Regions from separate parts of the Streptomyces sp. NBC_01465 genome, predicted to be linked through region 3. Evidence: riboswitches for the same ligand, from Rfam matches in the RefSeq annotation. Region 3 holds a riboswitch; each other region holds the start of a gene.
What was found. A riboswitch is a leader RNA that binds a small molecule or an ion and turns the genes downstream of it on or off. The one in region 3 is predicted to bind cyclic di-AMP.

Region 1: it holds a riboswitch for cyclic di-AMP, as region 3 does, so the genes downstream of both, OG707_RS20765 (M23 family metallopeptidase) here and OG707_RS02750 (C40 family peptidase) in region 3, are expected to answer to the same signal.
Region 2: it holds a riboswitch for cyclic di-AMP, as region 3 does, so the genes downstream of both, OG707_RS34850 (C40 family peptidase) here and OG707_RS02750 (C40 family peptidase) in region 3, are expected to answer to the same signal.

The regions. Positions count from the first base shown of each region.
Region 1 is NZ_CP109467.1:4,399,383-4,406,515, reverse strand. It holds gene OG707_RS20775 (PrsW family intramembrane metalloprotease) at 1-706, shown strand, start outside; gene OG707_RS20770 (aldo/keto reductase) at 703-1,647, opposite strand; gene OG707_RS20765 (M23 family metallopeptidase) at 1,765-2,811, opposite strand; cyclic di-AMP (ydaO/yuaA leader) riboswitch at 2,823-2,956, opposite strand; gene OG707_RS20760 (PP2C family protein-serine/threonine phosphatase) at 3,181-4,317, opposite strand; gene OG707_RS20755 (MFS transporter) at 4,398-5,615, opposite strand; gene OG707_RS20750 (PLP-dependent cysteine synthase family protein) at 5,612-6,616, opposite strand; gene OG707_RS20745 (hypothetical protein) at 6,678-7,028, opposite strand; gene OG707_RS20740 (GNAT family N-acetyltransferase) at 7,098-7,133, shown strand, end outside.
Region 2 is NZ_CP109467.1:7,471,097-7,478,229, reverse strand. It holds gene fusA (elongation factor G) at 1-165, shown strand, start outside; gene OG707_RS34860 (PadR family transcriptional regulator) at 205-780, opposite strand; gene OG707_RS34855 (nuclear transport factor 2 family protein) at 852-1,268, shown strand; cyclic di-AMP (ydaO/yuaA leader) riboswitch at 1,412-1,565, shown strand; gene OG707_RS34850 (C40 family peptidase) at 1,571-2,440, shown strand; gene OG707_RS34845 (cellulase family glycosylhydrolase) at 2,522-4,315, opposite strand; gene OG707_RS34840 (hypothetical protein) at 4,527-5,084, opposite strand; gene OG707_RS34835 (hypothetical protein) at 5,287-6,576, shown strand; gene OG707_RS34830 (hypothetical protein) at 6,608-6,781, shown strand; gene OG707_RS34825 (hypothetical protein) at 6,930-7,133, opposite strand, start outside.
Region 3 is NZ_CP109467.1:630,637-637,769, forward strand. It holds gene OG707_RS02740 (ATP-dependent Clp protease proteolytic subunit) at 1-316, shown strand, start outside; gene OG707_RS02745 (hypothetical protein) at 324-632, shown strand; cyclic di-AMP (ydaO/yuaA leader) riboswitch at 924-1,099, shown strand; gene OG707_RS02750 (C40 family peptidase) at 1,103-1,576, shown strand; gene OG707_RS02755 (DUF6328 family protein) at 1,634-2,137, shown strand; gene OG707_RS02760 (LysE family translocator) at 2,106-2,735, opposite strand; gene OG707_RS02765 (LysR family transcriptional regulator) at 2,808-3,713, shown strand; gene OG707_RS02770 (ATP-binding protein) at 3,710-4,141, opposite strand; gene OG707_RS02775 (helix-turn-helix domain-containing protein) at 4,375-5,241, shown strand; gene OG707_RS02780 (DUF397 domain-containing protein) at 5,253-5,495, shown strand; gene OG707_RS02785 (8-amino-7-oxononanoate synthase) at 5,499-6,659, opposite strand; gene bioB (biotin synthase BioB) at 6,801-7,133, shown strand, end outside.

The DNA.
Region 1 (7,133 bases), 3.8 Mb from region 3:
CCAGTCGATGGGCTTCTCGGGCTTCGCCTCGGTCACCGCGTCGACCTTCTTCATGCGGATCGTGATGGCGCCCTTCGCGCACCCGCTCTTCACGGTGATGACCGGCATCGGCTTCGGCATCGCCGCGCTCGCCCCCCGCCACCGGCGGCTGCAGCGCTACGCGGTCCCGGTCTGCGGGCTGCTCCTGGCCATGGGCATGCACGCTCTATGGAACGGCTCCACGCACTTCGGCGACTACGGCTTCTACATCGTCTACGCCACCTTCATGCTGCCCGTCTTCGGCCTGCTGACCTGGCTGGTGATCTGGACCCGCCAGCGCGAGCTGCGCACGATATCCGCCGAGCTCCCGGCGTACGCGGCGGCCGGCTGGCTCACCCCGGCCGAGCCGCTCGCCCTCTCCTCGATGCGGGCCCGCACCATGGCCAGGGAGTTCGCGGGGCGCACGTACGGAGGCAAGGCCGCGGCCCGTGCGGTGAGCGAGTACGAGGCCTTCGCGACGACGCTCGCCTTTCTCCGCCACCGGGCCCACCGGGGCGCGGTGGGCCCGGACTTCATGGCACGCGAGCAGGAGCTCCTGCACCACCTGTGGCAGCGCAAGGAGATAGCCGGGCCTGCGCTGCTGTACGCGGCGCAGGCGACCGGCAGGGTGCAGGTGCCGCCGCCGTATCTCCACTACGGCGGCTACAACCCGTACCAGCAGTACTAGGCGGCTGCCTCGGTCAGCGACGCCACCTCGTCCTCGGTGAGCTTCAGCTCGGCCACCGCCGTCAGCGCGGGCAGCTGCTCCACCGTGCGCGCGGAGGCGATCGGCGCGGCCACGGTGGGCTGTGCGGCGAGCCAGGCCAGCGCGACGGTCGCGACCTCGGCGTCGTGCGCGGCGGCGACCTTGTCGAGCGCGTCGAGGACCTTCAGACCCCGCTCGCTCTCCAGGTGCTTGCCGGCGCCCTCGGCCCGGGCGCTTTCCACAGCAGTGCCCGGACGGTACTTGCCGGTGAGGAAGCCCGAGGCGAGTGCGAAGTACGGGACGGCGCCGAGTCCGTGGCGGGCGGCGGTGTCCTGGAGCTCGCCCTCGTAGGTGTCGCGGGAGACCAGGTTGTAGTGCGGCTGCAGCGCGACGTACTTGGCGAGGCCCTCACGCTCCGAGAAGGCGAGCGAGGCCTCAAGACGCGCCGGGGAGATGTTCGATGCGGCGATCGCCCGCACCTTGCCCTCCTTCACCAGCGCGTCGAGCGCGGTGATGATCTCCTCGACCGCGACGGTCTCGTCGTCGAAGTGGGTGTAGTAGAGGTCGATGTAGTCGGTGCCGAGCCGCCGCAGCGAGGCCTCGGCCCCTGCCTTGATGGTGGCCGCGGAGAGCCCCTTGAGCTCGGGGTGTGCACCGACCTTCGTGGCGAGGACGATCTCGGAGCGGTTGGCACGCTCGGCGAACCACTTCCCGATGATGGTCTCCGACTCGCCGCCCTGGTTGCCCGGCACCCAGGCCGAGTACGCATCGGCGGTGTCGATGAAGTTGCCGCCCGCCGCGGCATACGCGTCGAGCACGGCGAAGGACTGCGCCTCGTCGGCGGTCCAGCCGAAGACGTTGCCGCCGAGGGCGAGCGGGAAGACGGAGAGGTCGGACGATCCGAGCGTACGGAGAGAAGTCATGGGTTGATCAACCTCCGCCCCGGTCCGCCTATTCCGTTCCGGGTACACCAAAACCGGCAGCCCTGGCGTCGGGGGGGGGTTGCCGCCAGGACTGCCGGTGTCTTTGGGGGTGCGGGATCAGGGGTTGATGCCGCGGGCCTGCAGCCAGGCCATCGGGTCGATCGGGTCGCCGCCGCCCGGCCGGACCTCGAGGTGGAGGTGCGGGCCGGTGACGTTGCCGGTGGCGCCGACGCGGCCGATGACGTCGCCCGTGGTGACCTTCTGCCCGGCGCTGACGTTCAGCGAGGACTGGTGGCAGAACCACAGCTCCGTACCGTCGTCGAGGACGATCACGGTGCGGTAGCCGTACGAGCCGGACCAGCCCGCCGACTTGACCGTGCCGCTGTGGACGGCCTTGATCGGGGTGCCGGTGGGAGCCGCGAAGTCCAGACCCGTGTGGTAGCCGGAGGACCACATCGAACCGGCGTCGCCGAAGTGCGAGGTGAGGGTGTACGAGGCGACGGGCAGCGAGTAGCTGGCGGCCAGCTTCGCGAGGCGCTCGGCCTCCGCCTTCTTCGCCGCCTCTTCGGCGGCCTTCTTCTTGGCGGCGGCCTCCTTGGCGGCGGCCGCGTCCTGCTTCTTCTTCGCCTCGGCGGCGGCCTTCTCGGCGGCCGCCTTCTCTGCGGCGGCTTGAGCCTCGGCGTCCGCGCCGGCCTGCTGCTGCTCGGCCTGCTGCAGGATCCGGGCGCGCAGCGTCTCGCCGGCGTCCGTGGTGCCCTGGCCGGAGGAGCTGGTGGTGAGGCCCGCGGTGGAGAGGGGCGTGGTGTTCGTTTCCGTACCCGAAGCGGAGTCCGGGGCGATGTCCGCCTTGATGACTTCCGGCAGGTGGTCGGTGACCGAGGCCGGGAGGTCGGGCAGGGATATGGAGACCGGGGCCTTGCCCTCGGCGCTGGCTATGCCGCCGGCGCCGACTGCCGCGATGACGCCGACACCCAACACCGTGGAGCTGCGGGCGAGTCCGCCGCGCTGCTTGGCGACACGGTGTCTGCCGCGGACCGGACGGACGGAGTCCTCGGTGGGGTTCCACTCGTCCCAGGTCTCGCCGCCACCGTCACCTCCGAAGCCGAACGCGTCACGGTCATTCGGGACATAAAGGGCTTCAGGGGCAGGGTTGTTGGACGCCACGGAGGCGTGCTCCTTTCCTTCCTTCTCGCCTACCGGGTTAGCTGACGGGTTCGGAGCAGGAAGGTCTCCTACGGGCCAGGTTCAGCCCGATTCACCCCAATTGGTGGTTCCCCGGTTCCCTTGCGGAATTCGGCGCATGCGCACGGTGCCGTCTCTTGCGACGGCTGGGACGACCGCGCTGCGTTATCGAACGTTAATAGACGCGGGGGCCTGATTCCAAGCCGTTCCGACTGATCGTTAACGCCTTTGGCCTGGACTTAACGGGACAGAAGGCCTTGAAACATGTCGACTTGCCAGTCCCAATCGAAACCCCTGTTTTCTGACAGTGCATCAAATGTTATGCAGTTGCTTGTCTGGGTCGTCCTTCGATTACGGACTGTGCCGGACGATGTCCACGGTCAGCCGCCGCTCCGGCTGACCGTCCCCCGGCCGCCCCACCGCGAGCAGCGCCATGTCGTCCGTCGACCCGCCCCCCGTGTGCAGCCGTACGTCGTCGGTGAGCGCGTCCAGAAGCGCGTCGGGCCCGGGGAAGATCCGCCCGCGCAGCCGCCCGACCGGGTCGTAGAAGACCCCGGCCTTGTCCCGCGCCTCCGAAAGCCCGTCCGTGTAGAACAGCAGCGTCGACCCGGCCGGCAGCGGCCAGGTGTCGGCGCGGTCGGGCCAGCTCCCCAACTCGGCCATCCCCAGCGGCAGTGCGGGGCTGGTCGGCGCGAGCGCGTCCAGCGCCCCGTCGGCGTGCAGCATCAGCGGCTCGGGGTGCCCGCGGTTGACCAGCCGTACGACACCGAGCCCCCGCGGGATCTCCCCGAGCACCGCCGTCGTGAACCCCTCGAAGGCGTCGAGCCCGTCGCGCCGTCTCCCCTCCCGCGCCAGCGCCCGCTCCAGCCGCAGCGCGACCCCCTCCAGGGTGGACTCCTGCTCGGCCGCCTCGCGGAAGGCGCCGATGACCACGGCCACCGCCTCGACGGCGTCGAGCCCCTTCCCGCGTACGTCACCGACCACCAGCCGCACCCCGTACGGCGTCTCCTGTACGGCGAACAGATCGCCCCCGATGAACGCGCCCGCCTGCGCGGCCTCGTACCGCGCCGCGATGTGCAGCCCGCCGATCCGGTCGGCGGGCTGCGGCAGCACGGCGCGCTGGGCGGTCTCGGCGATGACGCGGGCGGAGGCGAGCTGCTCGCCGCTGCGGCGGATGACGACGTTGATGAAGACGGCGAGCACGACCACGGTGACCACCGTGAAGAGCTCGGAGAGCGAGACGACCGTCAGCGTCTCGCGGTTGTAGATCCGCAGCCCCACGACCACCGCGACCGAGATGATCCCGATCCGGACGGTGGCCGCGGTGCTGAAGAACGGCGCGGCGATCAGAGGGGCCGCGGAGAAGAGGGGGGACGCGGTGTAGTTCGCCGGGGTCACCAGGTCGAAGCAGACCCCGGCGACGATCAGCAGCACGGGCAGCACGCGCACGAAGAGACGTACCCCCGCGCTCTCTGCTCGCTGCCCCACCGCGTCTCTCCTGCCCGGTCCGTACACGGCTGCGGACGGTACCGCGCCCCACTCAGGCTCCTCGGAGCCGCGCCGTCCGGCTATTCGGCCTCCGCCATCCGGGGGACCCTCGGGGCGGGCGCGGGTGCCAGCCGCCCGCCGCGCCCCAGCAGCCCCACGGCCATCGCACACCCCAGGCCCACCACCACGAACACCGGCCACACGGTCTGTCCGTACGAGCCGAGCAGCCAGCCCGTCCCGAGGTTCCCGAGCGTGATGCCGATCCCGCAGACGGTGTTGTAGAGGCCGTAGTGCGTGGCGACCCAGCGGCCCCCGGAGAGCGCGACGATGGTGTCCATCTCGTACGGGTAGAGCACCGCGGTCCCCACCGCGAGGACGGCCGCGCAGAGGAGCAGCCCCGCCACCCCCGCGCCCGGGAGCGCCGGGGGGACGAAGGCGGCGCCCATCAGCGAGAGTCCGGCGACCAGGCAGCGTTCGCGGGTCCAGTGCGCCGCGCACCAGGCGGTGATCCTCAACTGGCCGCCGAGCGTGACCAGTCCGGAGACGACGAACAGCGCGCTGGTGGCCCAGCGGCTGCCGGCGGCGAGCGGGAGTGCGAGGTAGACCTGGAACTGGAGGACGTACGAACCGGTCATCGCGGCGGCGAAGAGCCAGAAGGTGCGGTTTCCGAGGACGGTACGGAACTGACCGCGTTCGGCGGCAGCCGAGCCGACCGCGGCGGCCTCGCGCACCGGCAGCCGCCCCAGCTGCAGCACGGTCAGCCCTGCGAAGAGCACCGCGGCCACCACGCACACCAGCCGGAACGAGACGCCGAGCAGCGCGACGCCGACGAGCGGCCCCAGCAGAATCCCCGCCTGGTAGAAGGCGTTGAAGAGCGCGAAGGCCTCCACCCGCCGCTCCTCACCGGCCTCCGCGGCGAGATAGGCGCGCACCGCCGGGTTGAACAGCGCCCCCGCGAGCCCGGTCGCGAGCGACGCCGCGATCAGCATCGGCAGCGACTCGACGAAGGCCAGCGCCCCGAACCCCACGGTCCGCAGCGCGCACCCGGCCACGATCAGCGGCTTGAACCCGAAGCGGTCGGCGAGCGCGCCGCCCACCAGGAACATCCCCTGCTGCGACAGATTCCGTACGCCCATGACCAGGCCGACGGCCCACGCGGCGAGCCCGAGACCGCCCGCCAGATGCTCGGCCAGGAACGGCATGAGCATGTAGAAACCGAGGTTGATGGTGAGCTGGTTGACCAGCAGCAGCCGCACCGCGACATCAAATCCGCGCGCCTGGCGCCACACCCCGATCACCGCACACGCACCAGGGCGCGCCGGGTCCAGCCGCTGACCCGGCCGTCGTACGACGCGGGCTCATCGGGCGCGTGCGCCTCCAACAGCCCGTGCCGCGCACAGAATTCATCGCTGAAGACCGTGTCGAAGTACCGCTGCGGACCGTCGGGAAACACCGCCACGATCCGCGTCCCCCGCGGCCTGGTCCGCGCCAGCCATCCGGCCACCAGCGCGACGGCCCCCACGCTCCACCCGCCGGTGGCGAACTGCCGCGCCGCCAGCCGCCGCGCGGACCGTACGGCTTCGGCGGGACCCACCCAGTGCACCTCGTCGAAGGCCGCGTGATCCACGTTCCCCGGATGGATGGACGACCCGAGCCCGCGCATCAGCCGCTCCCCCGCCGGCAGCCCGAAGATGGCCGACCCCACGCTGTCGACGCCCACCAGTTCGAGTCCGCTCATGCCGCCGGCGCGCAGCGCCCGCGCGATCCCGGCCGAGTGCCCGCCGGTGCCGACGGCGCACACCAGCACGTCGATCGGTCCGAGCTGCTCGGCGAGCTCGGCGGCCAGTCCTCCGTACGCCGCCGGATTGTCCGGATTGTGGTACTGGTCCGGGCACCAGGCACCCTCCTGCGCCCCGACCAGCTCGGCGACCCGGTCGCGCCGCGCCTGCTGCCAACCACCCTGCTTGGCGGGCGACTTGACCACATCGACCCGCGCCCCGTGCGCGACCAGCATCCGCTCGACGATCGGTTCGAGACCCGGGTCGGTGACGACCTGCACGGGGTGCCCGTACGCGACCCCGGCGAGCGCGAGCCCGAGCCCGAGCGTGCCCGAGGTCGACTCGACGATGGGCGCACCGGGCCTCAACTCACCCCGCAGCCGCGCCTGTTGAACCATGTACAGGGCGGCCCGGTCCTTGATCCCCCCGAAGTTGAACCCTTCGAGCTTCGCCCAGAACCCGCCACCCCCCGGGGACTCGTCGATCCACAGGACAGGGGTGTTCCCCACAGCGCTGATCACGTACGCACAAACCTTCCGGAGCTGGAGCTGGAACAGAAGCAGGCGGGAGCGGAACAGCCCCTCAGCTCCGGTCCACCCCGAGCGCGATCAACAACCGCCGCGCCCCCGGAGGCCCGGCCCGCTGCTCGCGGACGCACTCCACACCCCGCGCATACCGCGGCTCCAACACTCCGCCCCACAGCGGAAGTTCACAGACATGCGCCCCACCAGCGGGCCGCGCCGCCAGATGCTCGTCGCCCCCGCCCGCGTCCCCCGCACAGTGATGCCCGTCGGCGGCAGCGCTCGCGGTGACGCGTACCGGCCCGTGGTTCCCGCCGTCGTGGCAGCAGACGCTGACCAGCAGCGCGCAGAGCGCGAGCAGCAGCACCACGGCGGCCGCCCGCCGCATCACCACTGCCCGTACGTCACTCATAGCGCATGCGACACTACTCCCCGCAGTCGTTCCTTGACGTTGCATCAGGGCCAGGCGCACGCTCGCCGGATGCGAGAGATCCACTCCACCACCGCGCTCCCCGCC
Region 2 (7,133 bases), 6.8 Mb from region 3:
GGCTCGACGGTGAGGGGTGCGACGGCGGTGGTCACGGCCACGGTCCCGCTGGCCGAACTGTTCGGCTACGCGTCCCGGCTCCGCAGCCGTACCCAGGGCCGCGGAACCTTCACCACCCGTCCGACGGGTTACGCACCCGTACCGGACGGAGTGAAGGCCGGCTAGCCCGGGCCAGGTGCTGCCGTGATCCGCGGACCTCGCGGATCACGGCAGCTGTCCGCGTCGCGCTGCGGTGCGCCGGTCCAGGATCTCCAGGGCCCGGCGCCCCCAGCGCAGGTTCTCCTCCTCGAAGAACATGCCGCGCATCAGCGTCAGATAGGGCCCGATCCGGTCGCTGTCGCGCAGGAACTCCTCCTCGCTCAACTCGCCGAGGAGGTGCTGCCGTACGCGCTCGTAGCGGGCGAGCTTGCCCTGCGCCCAGCCGATGCGCTCCTCGATGTGACCGCGCACGGCGTCGACGTCGCCGACGTCCAGGGCCTGCACCTTCACCATCAGCTCGTCGCGGGCGGCGGTGGGCCGGGGCTCCTTCGCGGTGAAGGCGGCGAGATCCGCCCTGCCGGTCGCGGACAGCGTGAACATCCGCTTGTTCGGCCGGCGCTCCTGCGGCACGACCCGCGCCTCGATGAGCCCGTCGGCGGCCAGGCGCTCCAGTTCTCGGTAGAGCTGCTGGGGCGTCGCCGCCCAGAAGTTCGACACGGAGACGTCGAAGATCTTCGCGAGGTCGTAGCCGGACGCCTCGCCTTCCAGGAGTGCGCCGAGCACCGCGTACTTCAGGGACATATGGACACGCTACATCGATGCGATTACTGTTACTCGCACCTATTCAACAAATTGACCATGAGGTGACGAGCATGCTCCCCTTCCGCACGGCCGTAGAAGCGGGCGACCACACCGCGATCGAGGCGCTCCTGGCCGAGGACGTGGTCTTCACCAGCCCGGTCGCCTTCAAGCCGTACCCCGGCAAGGCCATGACGGCGGCGATCCTGCGCGGCGTCACCCGGGTCTTCGAGGACTTCCATTACGTGAAGGAGATCAACAGCACAGACGGCCGCGACCACGCCCTGGTCTTCGAGGCCCGCGTGGGCGACCGCGCGATCACCGGCTGCGACTTCCTCCACCTGGACGAGGACGGCCTCATCGACGACTTCACGGTCATGGTCCGCCCCCTGTCGGCAGCCCAGGCGCTCTCCGCCGCGATGGGCGCCCAGTTCGAGCAGATCGCCCGCGAAGCCACCGGGGACAATCCGCCCATGCACACCCAGCTGTGAGCAATCTGTGGGCCGCTCGCGGTCAATGTGAGCAATTCCATTGGGGTTTGCGCATTTCCTCACGACCTGTTTAGCGTGCAACCTCCGCACTCAAGCGGAACCAATCTCTCCGGAACGCCGAGTCCTGCCGCCGGAGAGGTCAGGACATCAACGCACCGCACCACGGCAGGAGCGGGGGACCCAGGTAAGTCGCCGCGATCCAGCGATCGCGGCTAGGGGTGAAGCCGTGCAGCGCACGGCCGGGCAGCTCCAGCCCGAATCCGACAGCTCACCTCGCAGGCGTGGGAGAGGAACGCAGATTCATGCTGCCCACGAATGACGTGACCGCACGCAGGCCCCGCCGCACCCGCGTCCACCGCCTGGTCGCCGGAATGAGCCTCGCCGGGGTCGGCCTGGCCATCCCGCTGGTCTCCGCGACCACCGCGTCCGCCGCCCCGGCGCAGGCCACGACCGCCTCCGCGTCCGCGACCCAGGCGACCGCCACCTCCACGAGCTCCGCCAAGAGCGCCGGGACGTACACCGTCGCGGCGGGCGACTGGCTCTCCGGCATCGCCAAGAAGAAGAACGTCAGCGGCGGCTGGGAGAAGCTCTACGAGCTCAACAAGTCCGAACTGACCGACGGCGCCGACCACATCTACCCCGGCCAGGTGCTGAAGCTCACCGGAACCGCCACCAGCAGCAGCTCCTCCTCCGACACGAGCTCCTCGACGTCGTCGGACAGCGCTTCGACTTCGTCGAGCTCCTCGTCCGCCTCGTCGGCCTCGACCTCCACCTCGACCACGTCGAGCTCCAGCAGCACCACCGCGTCCGGCACCATGGCCGCCGCGACCGCCTACGCCGAGTCGCAAATCGGCACCCCGTACGTCTACGGCGGCTCCGACACCTCCGGCTGGGACTGCTCCGGCCTGACCCAGGCCGCGCTCGCCAAGGCCGGCATCTCGATCCCGCGCGTGGCCAACGACCAGGCCGCGGCCAGCACGCACGTCTCGCTCGACTCGCTGCAGGCGGGCGACCTGCTGTTCTGGTCCTCGGACGGCACCGACGCCGGTGTCTACCACGTGGGCATCTACATCGGCGACGGCAAGTTCGTGCAGGCCGCCAACCCGAGCTCCGGCGTCATCTACGACACGATCTCCAACTACACCCCGGACTTCGCCGGCCGCATCGGCTGAGTCTCCAGCGCTCGAAAGCGAACGGCCTGCCGGGCCCCGAGGGGTCCGGCAGGCCGTTTTCGCGCGCCGCGTCAGGTCAGGTCAGGTCGGATTCTGCGTGAGCAAGTGCGCCTTGTACGCCTCGCCGTACGTGCTGGTGGGCGTGCCGTTCCAGTCGGCGATCAGGTCATTGCCGCTGCCGGCGCACACCCCCCACGGATTCCACGTCCAGGCCAGGTAGCCGACACCCTTGCTGTCCGCCCAGTCCGTCACCTGGTCGAGATAGTCGTGGGCGCAGGTGTTCTGGCCGACCTCGCCGGCCGTGACCGGCACCTGGGCCGCAACCGCGCCGATCTGACTGTCCCAACAGGCCGCCGTCACGCAGGCGTTGAAGTTGTACGAGTGCCATGAAGCCATCAGGTTGCCGGCCGGGTCGACCGGCTTGTAGGTCAGCCACTGGGTGAGGTCGTTGGTCCAGGTCAGGCCGCCGGTCATGACCACATTGGTGGCGCCGGTGTCCCGTACCGCGTTGAGGAGGGTCTGCATCCCGGCGACCTTGTAGTCAATACCCGTGCAGGTGCCGCCGTCGCGCAGGCAGGTCCAAGCCTCAGTGGCATCCGACCAGTTGTTCGCGGCGTCCGGGTAGGGCTCGTTGAACAGGTCGAAGACGACCGCGTCGTTGCCCTTGAACATCTGGGCCACCTGGGTCCAGAAGGCCGGTGTGTACTGTGCGTCCGGCATCGGCTTCTGGCAGGTCGCCTTGGCGTCCGCGCAGCCGGCGCCCGGACCGCCGTACTGTCCGTAGGTCCAGTGCAGATCCAGGATCGGGTTGATCCCGTTGGCCACGAGCAGATCCGCGTAGTCCTTGACCGCCTGCCGGTACGCCTCGCCGCTGACGCCGTCCGCGGGCACATCGGCGGTACCCAGCCAGCACTCCTCGTTCAACGGCAGTCGGACCGCGTGGATGTTCCACGCCTTCATCGCGTCGACACTCGCCTGGTCCGCCGGGCCGTCGAACACCGGCTTGCCCTGGAAGCAGGCGTACTCGCCGCCGGAGCGGTTGACGCCGAGCAGCCGGTACGTGGCGCCGCTCGCGGTCCGAAGCTGGTTGCCCGAGACGTGCAGGGCCGGAGCCGGGCCACCGGCGTCCTGGCCGGTGACGGCCACCTTGGCAGGGGCGGAGGTCGTCGTCGCGCCGTCGTCGTCGACGGCGCGCGCGCTCAGCGCGTAGTTGCCGCGAGTGACGTTGGTCCAGGCGAAGGCGTACGGAGCGGTGGTGTCCGAGCCGATGACCGTGCTGCCGTTCAGGAATTCGACCCGGCCGACCGAGCCGTCCGCGTCGCTTGCAGTCGCCGCCAGGCCGATGGTGGCCGGGGCCTCGAACGAGGCGCCGTCCTGCGGGCTGGTCAGATTGACCGAGGGCGGCTTGTTCTCGGACGGCGCGCCGGTGCAGGGCACACCGTTGAGCGCGAAGTCGGCCGGCTGCGGCAACGGGTTCGGCGGCGAGGTGCCCGCGGCGGTGCGGGTCCACTCGCCTTGCAGACCGACGCTGCTGCTGGTCTGGCCCGTGGCGATGGTGCCGTTCCAACCGGCATCGGTGGCCGTGACCGACGTCGCCCCGGCAAACGTCGCGTTCCAGCCGCCGGTGGCGGTCTGACCGCTCGGCATCGTGAACGTCAGCTTCCACCGAGTCGTCGGATCGCCGAGATTCTTGATGGCGAGTGTGGTGTTGAAGCCGCCCGAAGTGGGGGTGGACTGCCAGGTGCTCAGATTCAGATAGGCGACTTCACAACCGGCGGTCGCGGCCGAGGCAGAGGACGGCACGGCTGCCGTACCTGCCGCGATCAGCAGCGTTGCGGCTAAACCGGACGCGATACGGAATCTTCGGTGGCGCATGGGATCTCCTCGCTCATGAAGGTGGGGGCTCTGGAGCATGGGAGCGCTCCCACCCTGCGGCAGCCCCATGAACCTGTCAAGAACCTGCACCAAGAGCGTCGCCCTGGTGAAGTCCCCCAGTCACCAGGGCGACTGGGGGACTGGGGGACTGGGGGACTTCACTATGTTCCCGAGGGGCGAGTTGGACCGGGAGCCTACGCGTCAACGAGCACTATTCGGGTCGAAGCGCGGTGCGGAGCAGGTGCACCAGATCATCTGCCGGGTAACCGCATGCGCGGGCGCGGTGGGCCGCCTGGAGGATGAGCTGGGCAAGGATCTTGCCGCAGTGGCCGTCCCGGTCGCGGCCCATCCACTCGTCCGGCTTCTCGATGCCGAGACCGGTCATGACCAGCCCGTTTTCGCGGCGGATCTCCTCCACCGTGTCGGTGACCGCCGCCAGGAGCGTGTCGCCCGGACGCTCGCACAGCAGCGCGAACGAATCACCCCAGCCCTCCGGTACGCAGCCGTGGGGAGGACGCGCACGCAGCCGGGCATACCGGTCCTCCAGTCCGTCGGCATCCCGCACGCTCATGCCGAACGCGTCGTGTTCCAGGGCGAAGCGATGGTGCCCGAGCGGCAGGGGCGGAGGCGGCGGAGTGTAGGTCCAGCCCGCGTTCTCGCGCAGAACCCGCTCGACCTCGTCCCGGTCGGCCGAGGTGAAGGTGAAGCCGGTCTCCATGTTGGTGCCGGTCGTCGTGCCGTCATCGTGGCGGCGAAAGCTCAGGCCCATGGTGTCTGCTCCTCGGCTCTCCGGTCGTAGGTGATGTCCCTTGCCGCCGACGGTAGGGGGCGCCACTGACATTGCTGCACATCCCGCCCAGAACACCCGGAAGAGGGAGGCCCGTTGGAAGCAGCACCGACCGGCTTCGGCGCGGCCTACGCTGCGCCCTGGCTGTTCATCCGTCCGCCGGAGAGGCAGGGGCACCGAGGTCATGGGCGAGTACGTCGTGTCAATCGAGCTGGGTGAAGATGGCCGATGGACGTCCACTGCGGACGGGTTGATCGGGGAGGGTGCGGGGTTCACCGCGGCGCGAGACGCCTTGAAGGATGCCTTCTACGAGCGCGACGGACAGGAGCCCCGGCTGCGGCGGGACCGTACCGAGGTGCCGATTCCATCGGCTGCGGAAAGAAATCCGGAGCGGCTGATGGCATTCCTCGCTGCGGAGGCCACGGGGTACAAGGGCGGCAACGGTACAGATCTGGTCGCCCGGCAGCGGGAACTGCTCGCGGTGGCGCGGCACGAGGACGCAGAAGCTGGTGAGGACGGGGACGAGTCGGATCGGTGGCGGGTGGTTGCCTGGTGCGTACAGACCGCCGGACTTGTCGTACTGGGCCGGGCGCGCGAACCGGAAGAGTCCTCGCCCCAGGAGGAGAAGGCCGATCCGCGGTCGGCCGGTGACCCCTTCCTCGCACGGTGGCGGCCGTACGAACTCGACCGGCTGACGGACATGGTGCCGCCGGTCCCGCGCACGGTCGACGGCATTATGGCGGCGCTCGACGATTTCTCGCGCCCCCGGGCATGGAAGGAACTGCTGGGCGCCGAGTACGGACCGCAGCTGGAGCGCGCCATGATCCACTGGTGGCACACGGCCATGCAGGGCCACCCGGGGCCGCTGCGCAAGGCGGTGGAGCGGATCGAGGGAGGAGAGCGGGGAATCGCGATGACGGATCTCGCGTCGTCGCGGGCGCTTGACGATCTGCGGCGCGATCTGACGGAGCGTGAACGGGACGCCGAGCAACGGCAGTTCCGCTGGGAGGACGAGAATGGAGCGGTCCGGCGGCAGGCGGAAGAAGACGGATATGTTGCCGACCTTGAGCGGCGGCTGCGGGAGGTGCGGGACCGTCGCGAGTACGTCGACCAGGACCAGGTGTGGCAGACGGCGGTGGGCCGTATGTGCGCCTCGGTCACACCGCACGCATACCGGATGCCAGTCGATCCGGCTTTCCTCGACGCGCTGGACAAGGGCCGCCGGGCAGTGCTCCCGCTGCCGGCGAAGCCGTGGCGGCGATCCATCGGCGCCGAGCCACATTTCGTCCTGACCGTAGAGGGCCACGGGGACGAGCGGATGCTGCTGGCCCGTACAAACGCCACACGTCAGTACGCCACGCTCGTTGCTCTCCGCGCCGCGGAGAGCAACGAGTGCGCGCTGCCGGCGCAACGGGAACCCGGCTGGGGCGAGGAGCCTGTCATCGCTTTTGAGCTGATCGCCGTGGAGCGTTGACTGCAGATTTGTCCTGTCGCCCGATCAGTACGTGTCACTGCTTGCCGAACGCGCCACGTCCGTACGGTTCTCGCAGTCCGAGGGCGCGCAGGGGCCAGTGGAGGTGGACGCTCCCGGCGGTTCGTGGACGGCAGTCTTCACCCGCGGCGATCACGCGGCGGACGGCTGGCTCGCGGTGTACAGGCAGGTCTGCGCGGGCAGTTGAACACCGCGCGGCGGATGTCGGGGCACCCTGCGCGCCGGTTGCACGGACTGCGGTCACCCCGGAGGAATCAGAGGGCGCGCCTCATTCGGGCCTACGGCCGTGTGCGCTCGATCCGGTATGTCCGACGACCATCTCGGCGCTCATTGGTCTACTGCCAGAAACACTCGTCGAGAACGAGCTGTGGGTCTGTGGCACGGGGCGTGAAGTGGTACCGCAACCACCCACGGCCATAATCGAAATAGAGGACGTGCTCGCCGCTGGGACGGGTGGACTGGACGGGCTCGACGCTCATCCCGGCCGGCAGGTCCCGGTCGGTGTCGATGCCTCGGAAGTAGGGATCTCGTGCGGTGAC
Region 3 (7,133 bases):
CTGTCTCGGCCAGGCCGCCTCGACCGCCGCCGTGCTGCTGGCCTCCGGCGCCCCGGGCAAGCGGGCGGCGCTGCCGGGTGCGCGGGTCGTCGTACAGCAGCCCGCCATCGAGGAGCCCGTCCACGGGCAGCCCTCCGATCTGGAGATCCAGAGCCTGGAGCTGCTGCGCATGCGGGAGCTGATGGCTTCGATGCTGGCGACGCACACGGGCCACAGCCCGGAGCAGATCGCCGCGGACATCGAGCGGGACAAGGTCTTCGACGCCGTCGCGGCCAAGGAGTACGGACTGGTCGATCACGTACTGGCCGCGAGGTGACCCGCGGATGCTGCCACCGGAATTGCCGCCGCTGCCCGCGCTGACGCGCGCCGAGGGCGAGTTCATCGACAGCTATCTGGAAGTGGTCGACCAGCTGGGACGGATCAACCCGGCCCGCGGCCACGACACTTACGGGGCGCTGCGGGCCGCCCAGGCCCTGGTCGCCCGGGCCGCCGCACTCCGTGACGCCCTGACGCTGATGCACACCCGGGGCGAGGACCGGCTCCACGCAGGGACCCTGACGACGGCCCTGCGGGTGCTGGACGGGGAGCGCCGGGCGGGGCGGGTCACCGTGCCGCCCCCGTCGGGGAGTTGATCCACCTCCCCCGGATGGCGTAGACGGGCGTAGCCGCTGCGTACTAAATGAGTTGCGCAGCCCACCTAGGCGTAGTACGGAATGATCGATTCCGCACCTGGTGCGGCGGTCGTCGGGGGCTCGACACTCGACACCGCCGGAGCTCTGTCCACCCGAACGGGGCAGTCGTGACGAGCCTCACATACGGCAGGTAACGCTCGGAAATCCGACACTTCATGGGTCAAGATCCCTGCAGACGACAAGCCCCCGCCACCTCGGCGGGGCGGTCCGGGCGGACGTCGAGTCCTGCCGCCGTCCCGGACGTCTGGTCGACAGGAGTGCATCGGCAGGAGTGGAGGACCCAGGCAGTACGGGTCCGATCCGAGTTCGGGGTCGGCCCTTGGGGTGAAGCCGCCAGCAGGCGGCCGGGCATCTTCGCCAGTCCGAATCCGACAGGTCATCCTTCACAGGCGGTTGACGAAGGGTTGCGCATGACTGCGCGGATTTGTGTTCCGTCCCTGCTGTCCCGGACCAGCGCCGTAACGGTGCTCACTGCCGCCGCTGTCGGTGGCACACTGCTGGCGCCGGGAGCCGCATCCGAGGCCCAGGCGGCCACGCTCGCGACGAAAGCACTGAACGTCGCCGCATCGAAGAAGGGGTCTCCGTACAAGTACGGGGCCGCCGGCCCGTCCCGGTTCGACTGCTCGGGGCTGACGCTCTACTCGTACAAGAAGGCGGGCAGGAGCCTGCCCCGCACGGCACAGGCGCAGTACAACAAGGTGCGCCACATCTCGTCCGGCAGCCGCACCCGCGGCGACCTGGTCTTCTTCCACTCCGGGCGGAGCGTCTACCACGTCGGGATCTACGCCGGCAGCGGGAAGATCTGGCACTCTCCGAAGACCGGCTCCGTGGTCAAGCTGGAGAAGATCTGGACGAAGAGCGTCTGGTACGGACGCGTGCGCTGACGCCGGGGCCCACCGGCCGGGGGCATGACCTCCGGCCGGCGGGATACTCGCTCCGGCATGACTGACGAGGGTCCCGGACCGGAACGCGACGAGACACGCATGGAGCGTGCCGACCGCAATTTTGTCGAGCTGCTCCAGGAACTCAGGGTCGTCCAGACCGGCGTCCAGTTCCTCTTCGCCTTCCTGCTGACCCTCGCCTTCACCACCCGTTTTCCCGAGCTCGACTCCTTCGAGCGCGGGACCTATGTGACGACCCTGCTGCTCACCGTGGTGGCGGCAGGGCTCTTCACCGCACCGGCCGCCCTGCACCGCGCCCTGTTCGGGCAGGGCGCGAAGGAGCGGATCGTGACGGTGTCCTCGCGGCTCGCGGGCACGGGGATGGCGGTGCTGGCACTCGCCCTGGCGGGTGCGGTGCTGCTGGTCGTCGACGTCGTCCACGGGATGCCGGAGGGCATCGCGGCGGGGGCGGGGACTCTGCTCGTCTGCGGCGGGCTGTGGGCGCTGCTGCCGTGGCTGGTCGGACGCGGGCTCAGTGAGACGCGGAACCGGCCACCAGGATGACTCCGAGACCGGCCAGCGCGGTCCCGGTGACACCCTCGACCGTCCTGGCCGTACGCGGCCGCCGCAGCCAGTGCCCGAGCCGGTCCACCAGCAGCGCCACGGCGGGGAACCAGACGAGGGCGAGTGCCACCACGATCGAGGCCAGCAGGAGCGTGCGCGGAAGGACCGGCGCCCCGTGCGGGACGAACTGGGGCAGCAGGCTCAGGAAGAGCACCGGCGCCTTGGGGTTGAGGACATTGGTGAGGAAGCCCTGGCGCAGGCACCGGCCGATGCCGTCGGTGGCCTTCTCCTCGCTCTCCGGCAGGGCGGGCGCGGGGCGGATCACGCTGTGGAGTGCGCGGCAGCCGAGATAGAGGATGTAGATCCCGCCCGCGATCTGGAGCGTACGGAAGAGGACGGGCACTGCGACGAGGACGGCCGCGAGGCCCGCGACAGCCAGCGCGGTGTGCACGAGCAGGCCCCCTGCGACGCCGACCGCGCAGGCGACACCGGAGCTGCGGGAGGCGAGTGCGTTCCGTACGACCACGGCGAAGTCCGCGCCGGGCATGGCGACCATGCCGGCGGCGACTCCGGTGAATGCGAGCAGTTGAGCGTCCATGCAGTACAGCCTGGACCGTGCGAGGCCTTAACGTGTACTTGCAATCTTCTGGGTCTGCCTAAAGGAACGCTTATGTACGACCCGACGCGGCTCGCCGCGCTCGTGGCCGTCGCCGAGGCCGGTTCGATCACCCGGGCCGCCGCGCGCCTCGGTTACACCGCGCCCGCGCTCTCGCAGCAACTCGCCAAGCTGGAGCGGGAGTCGGGCGCCACTCTGCTCGTACGACACCATCGCGGCGCCAAGCTGACGGCGGCCGGTGAGCTGCTGGCCGCGCGGGCCCGTACGGTGCTCGACGAGATGGACCGGGCCCGCCACGAGCTGTCCCGGCTGGCCGGGCTCTCCGGCGGCCGGCTGAAAGTGGGCACCTTCACCACCGCGGGCATCCATCTGCTGCCGCCCGTGCTGAGCTCCTTCCGCCGCGCCCATCCGGACGTGGAGCTGACCCTCGCCGACTACGAGCCGCCTCAGGGCGTGAGTGCGGTGGCCGCGGGCGACGCGGACCTGGCGCTGACCCATGCGTACGACCCCGCCGCTTCCGCGCCGCCGCCCTCGGGGGTGGCGCTGGAGACGCTGCTGGTGGAGGAGCTGGTGCTGGTGACCGCGCCGGGTCATGTACTGGCCGGTGGGGCGGGGCGGCTGCCGGTGGCCGATCTCGCCGGGCAGCCGCTGATCAGCAGTGCGCCCGCGCATCCGCCCCGCCAGGGCGTGGAGTCGGCGCTGGCCGCGGCGGGGGCGACGCCCGCCGTGGTGTGCGAGACGCCGGGGTACGCCCTGGTGTGCGCGCTGGTCAGTGCGGGGATCGGGGTGGCGGTGGTGCCGGAGATGGTCGCGGCGATGTCGGCGACGCCGCTGGGGGTGCGTCAGCTGGAGCCCGCCGCGTACCGCCGTACGATCTCGGTCGCGTACCGGACGGGCGAGGAGAGCCCGGCCGCCGACACGCTCCGGGCCCTGCTGCGGGGAGGGTTCGGGCGGGGCTAGCCGCCGACCGCCGCCGTCCACGGCAACGCGATCCAGACCGTCTTTCCGCCTTCGGGGGTGGGGGTGACGGTCAGCCGCCCGCCGCACTCCGCGGTCAGCCAGCGGATGATCACCATGCCGCGGCCGTTGTCCTGCTGGACGGCGGCCGGCAGCCGCTGGGGCCATCTCGGGTGACTGTCGGTGACGCCGATGCGCAGTTGCTCGTCGCGGTCGAGCTGGACGTCGACCGTGAAGGTGGGCGACTGCCCGAAGGTGTGCTGTACGGCGTTGGTCGCCAGTTCCGAGACGATCAGCCGGACCGTGTCGGAGATCTCGGCTTCGGTCGGGAGTCCCCATTCGGCCAGCACATTGGCGACATAGCGACGCGCGGAGGATACCGAGCCCGGCTCGCTCGGCAGAGTGACGGATGCTTCCTGGTGGTCTGCCATGGCGACGCTGTCCCTTTCCCACCGGGGCCGGCTCCGACGAATTGCGGATGTCCTTCGAGGACGGCCTCGGACTGTGCTTCGCGCCAGAGTGCCACTCATCGTGCCGCCATCGGCGGCGATCCACCAAGATGTGCATATATCTGTCGCCCGAAGTGATGAACTCTGCTACGAGAGACCGTATTTGGGCGGCAGACTGGCCCATCGCCGCGTGGCAGAAGTGTGAGGAGAAGCCCATGGGCAACGGTCCTGCGGTGCGACGCCGCAAGCTGGGGGAGGAATTGCGGAATCTGCGGCTGCGGGCCGGATTCACCAGCAGTCAGGCAGCACAACTCGTCGGCTGGCACCAGTCGAAGATCAGCCGGATCGAGACGGGCAGCAGCGGGGTGAAGAGCGCCGACGTGGCGCTGCTCCTCGACGCGTACGGGGTGCACGATCCGGGGCAACGGGCGCTGTTCACCGCGCTGTCGGGCGCGGGCGGCAGCGAGGGGCCCCACTGGTGGCACGCGTACCGCGGTCTGTTGCCGCCGCAGTACCGCGATTTCATCAGCCTGGAGTCGCAGGCGCACACCGCGCGGACCCTGGAAACCGTTGCGGTGCCCGGGCTGTTGCAGACACCCGAGTACGCACGGGCCGTCACCCGCGCCTCGCTGCAGCAGCTGCCGGAACTGCCGAAGGACACGGTCGACTCACTGGTGGACGTACGGGTGGCCCGCCAGGAGGTGCTCAGGACGGAGTGCCCGCTCGATCTCAGCGCCGTCATCGACGAGGCCGTGCTGCGCCGGCCGGTCGGCGGCCGCGGGGTGATGGCGGAACAGCTGCGCCATCTGACGGAGACCGCTCAACTGCCGCATGTACGGCTGCAGGTACTGCCCTTCGCCATCGGCGGCTACGTCGGAATGACCGGTCCTTTCATTATCTTCTCCTTTCCGAACATTGCTGATCTGGATGTGGTTGTTCTCGACCATTTGACGAGTAGCCTCTACCTCGAGCGGAAAGAAGACCTTGAGGCGTACAGCGCCGCGTTCCGCACCATTCAGGCGCTCGCTCTTCCGCCACAACACTCATTGGAGCTCATCGCCGGGATCGGTGACGGCGTGTAAGGGGAGGCATCATGTCCGCGCATCATGCGAACACCTCTTCCAGCACTTCCACTTCTCTGTACGGCGCGCAATGGCGGCGCAGCAGCCGCAGCACAGGAATGAACAACTGTCTCGAGGCGGCACGGCTCGGCTGCGGCCGGCTGGCCGTACGCGATTCCAAGAATGTCTCGTTCCCCGCGCTGCTCTTCACGCCCGGAACGTGGACCACCTTCCTCGCCGCCGTGCGCAACGAGGCGCCCGGCAGCCTGGGTTGACGGCTACGCGACCGGCGCGGTCGCGATGATCGTGTCCACCGCCGCGCCGATCTGACGATCCGTCAGGTCGGCGCGTGCGGTGAGCCTCAGCCGCGAGATGCCGTCCGGCACCGACGGCGGACGGAAACACCCGACGGCCAGACCCGCACTCCGGCAGTCGGCGGCCCACCGCACCGCGGAGTCCGCGGACGGCGCCTGCACGGAGACGACGGCAGCCTGCGGCCGCAGCGCGGTCAGACCGGCGGCCGTCAGCCCCTGGTGCAGCGAGCTCGCCACCGTACGGACACGCACCGCGAGGGCGGGTTCGGCGCGCAGCAGCCGCAGCCCTGCCAGGGCCGCCCCGGCCGCGGCCGGGGCGAGGCCCGTGTCGAAGATGAACGTGCGGGCGGCGTTGACGAGATGGTCGATGACCCGGGCCGGTCCGAGGACCGCGCCGCCCTGACTGCCCAGCGACTTGGAGAGGGTGACGGTGGCGACCACGTCCGCGTCGCCCGCCAGGCCCGCCGCGTGGACCGCGCCCCGGCCGCCCGCGCCGAGAACGCCCAGACCGTGTGCGTCGTCGACGAGCAGTGCGGCATCGACCTCCCGGCATACGGCCGCCAGTTCGGGCAGTGGCGCGGCGTCGCCGTCGACGGAGAAGACCGAGTCGGTGACGGCGAGCGCGCGGCCACCGTGCGCCTGGAGCGTCTTGCGTACGGCCTCGGGATCGGCGTGCGGGACGACGGCCGTCTCGGCGCGCGAGAGCCGGCAACCGTCGACGATCGAGGCGTGGTTGCCCGCGTCGGAGACGATCAGTCCGTCGCGGGCGGTGAGCGCCGTGAGCGCGGCCAGGTTGGCGGCGTAACCGGAGGAGAAGACCAGGGCGGCCTCGAAGCCGCAGAACTCGGCCAGTTCGCGCTCGAGTTCCGTGTGCAGCTCGGTCGTGCCGGTGACGAGACGCGAGCCGGTGGCCCCCGCGCCCCAGCGGCGGGCGGCCTCGGCGGCCGCACCGGTCAGTTCCGGGCGGCGGGTGAGCCCCAGATAGTCGTTGCTCGCCAGATCGAGCAGGTCCGACACCGCGGGGCGCGGGCGCAGGGTGCGTACGAGACCGGCCGCCTCGCGCCCCCGGGCCGCTGCGTCGATCCAGTCGAACCCTGAGAACGCGTCGGAAGACTCACCAGGCATGGCCGTTCCTTTTGTAGGCAGTCCACAGACCCTAGCGGCGGCCGCCCGAGGTCAGGGTGTGGCAATACACACACCCTGAACAGGGTCTCTTGTTCAAATCCTCCTTGGCGGCGCATGGTGCCGTACGCCAGGATCAGGCCCATGGACCTGTTGAGCACGCTGGTGGACAAGGGGCTTCGGCGCGAGCTGCCGACCCGCGAAGAAGCGCTCGCCGTACTGGCGACATCCGACGACGAACTGCTCGATGTCGTGGCCGCTGCGGGCAAGGTGCGCCGTCAGTGGTTCGGGCGGCGGGTGAAGCTCAACTATCTCGTCAATCTGAAGTCGGGGCTCTGCCCCGAGGACTGCTCGTACTGCTCCCAGCGGCTCGGCTCCAAGGCCGAGATCCTCAAGTACACCTGGCTGAAACCGGACGAGGCCTCTCAGGCGGCCGCCGCCGGTGTCGCGGGCGGTGCCAAGCGGGTCTGTCTGGTG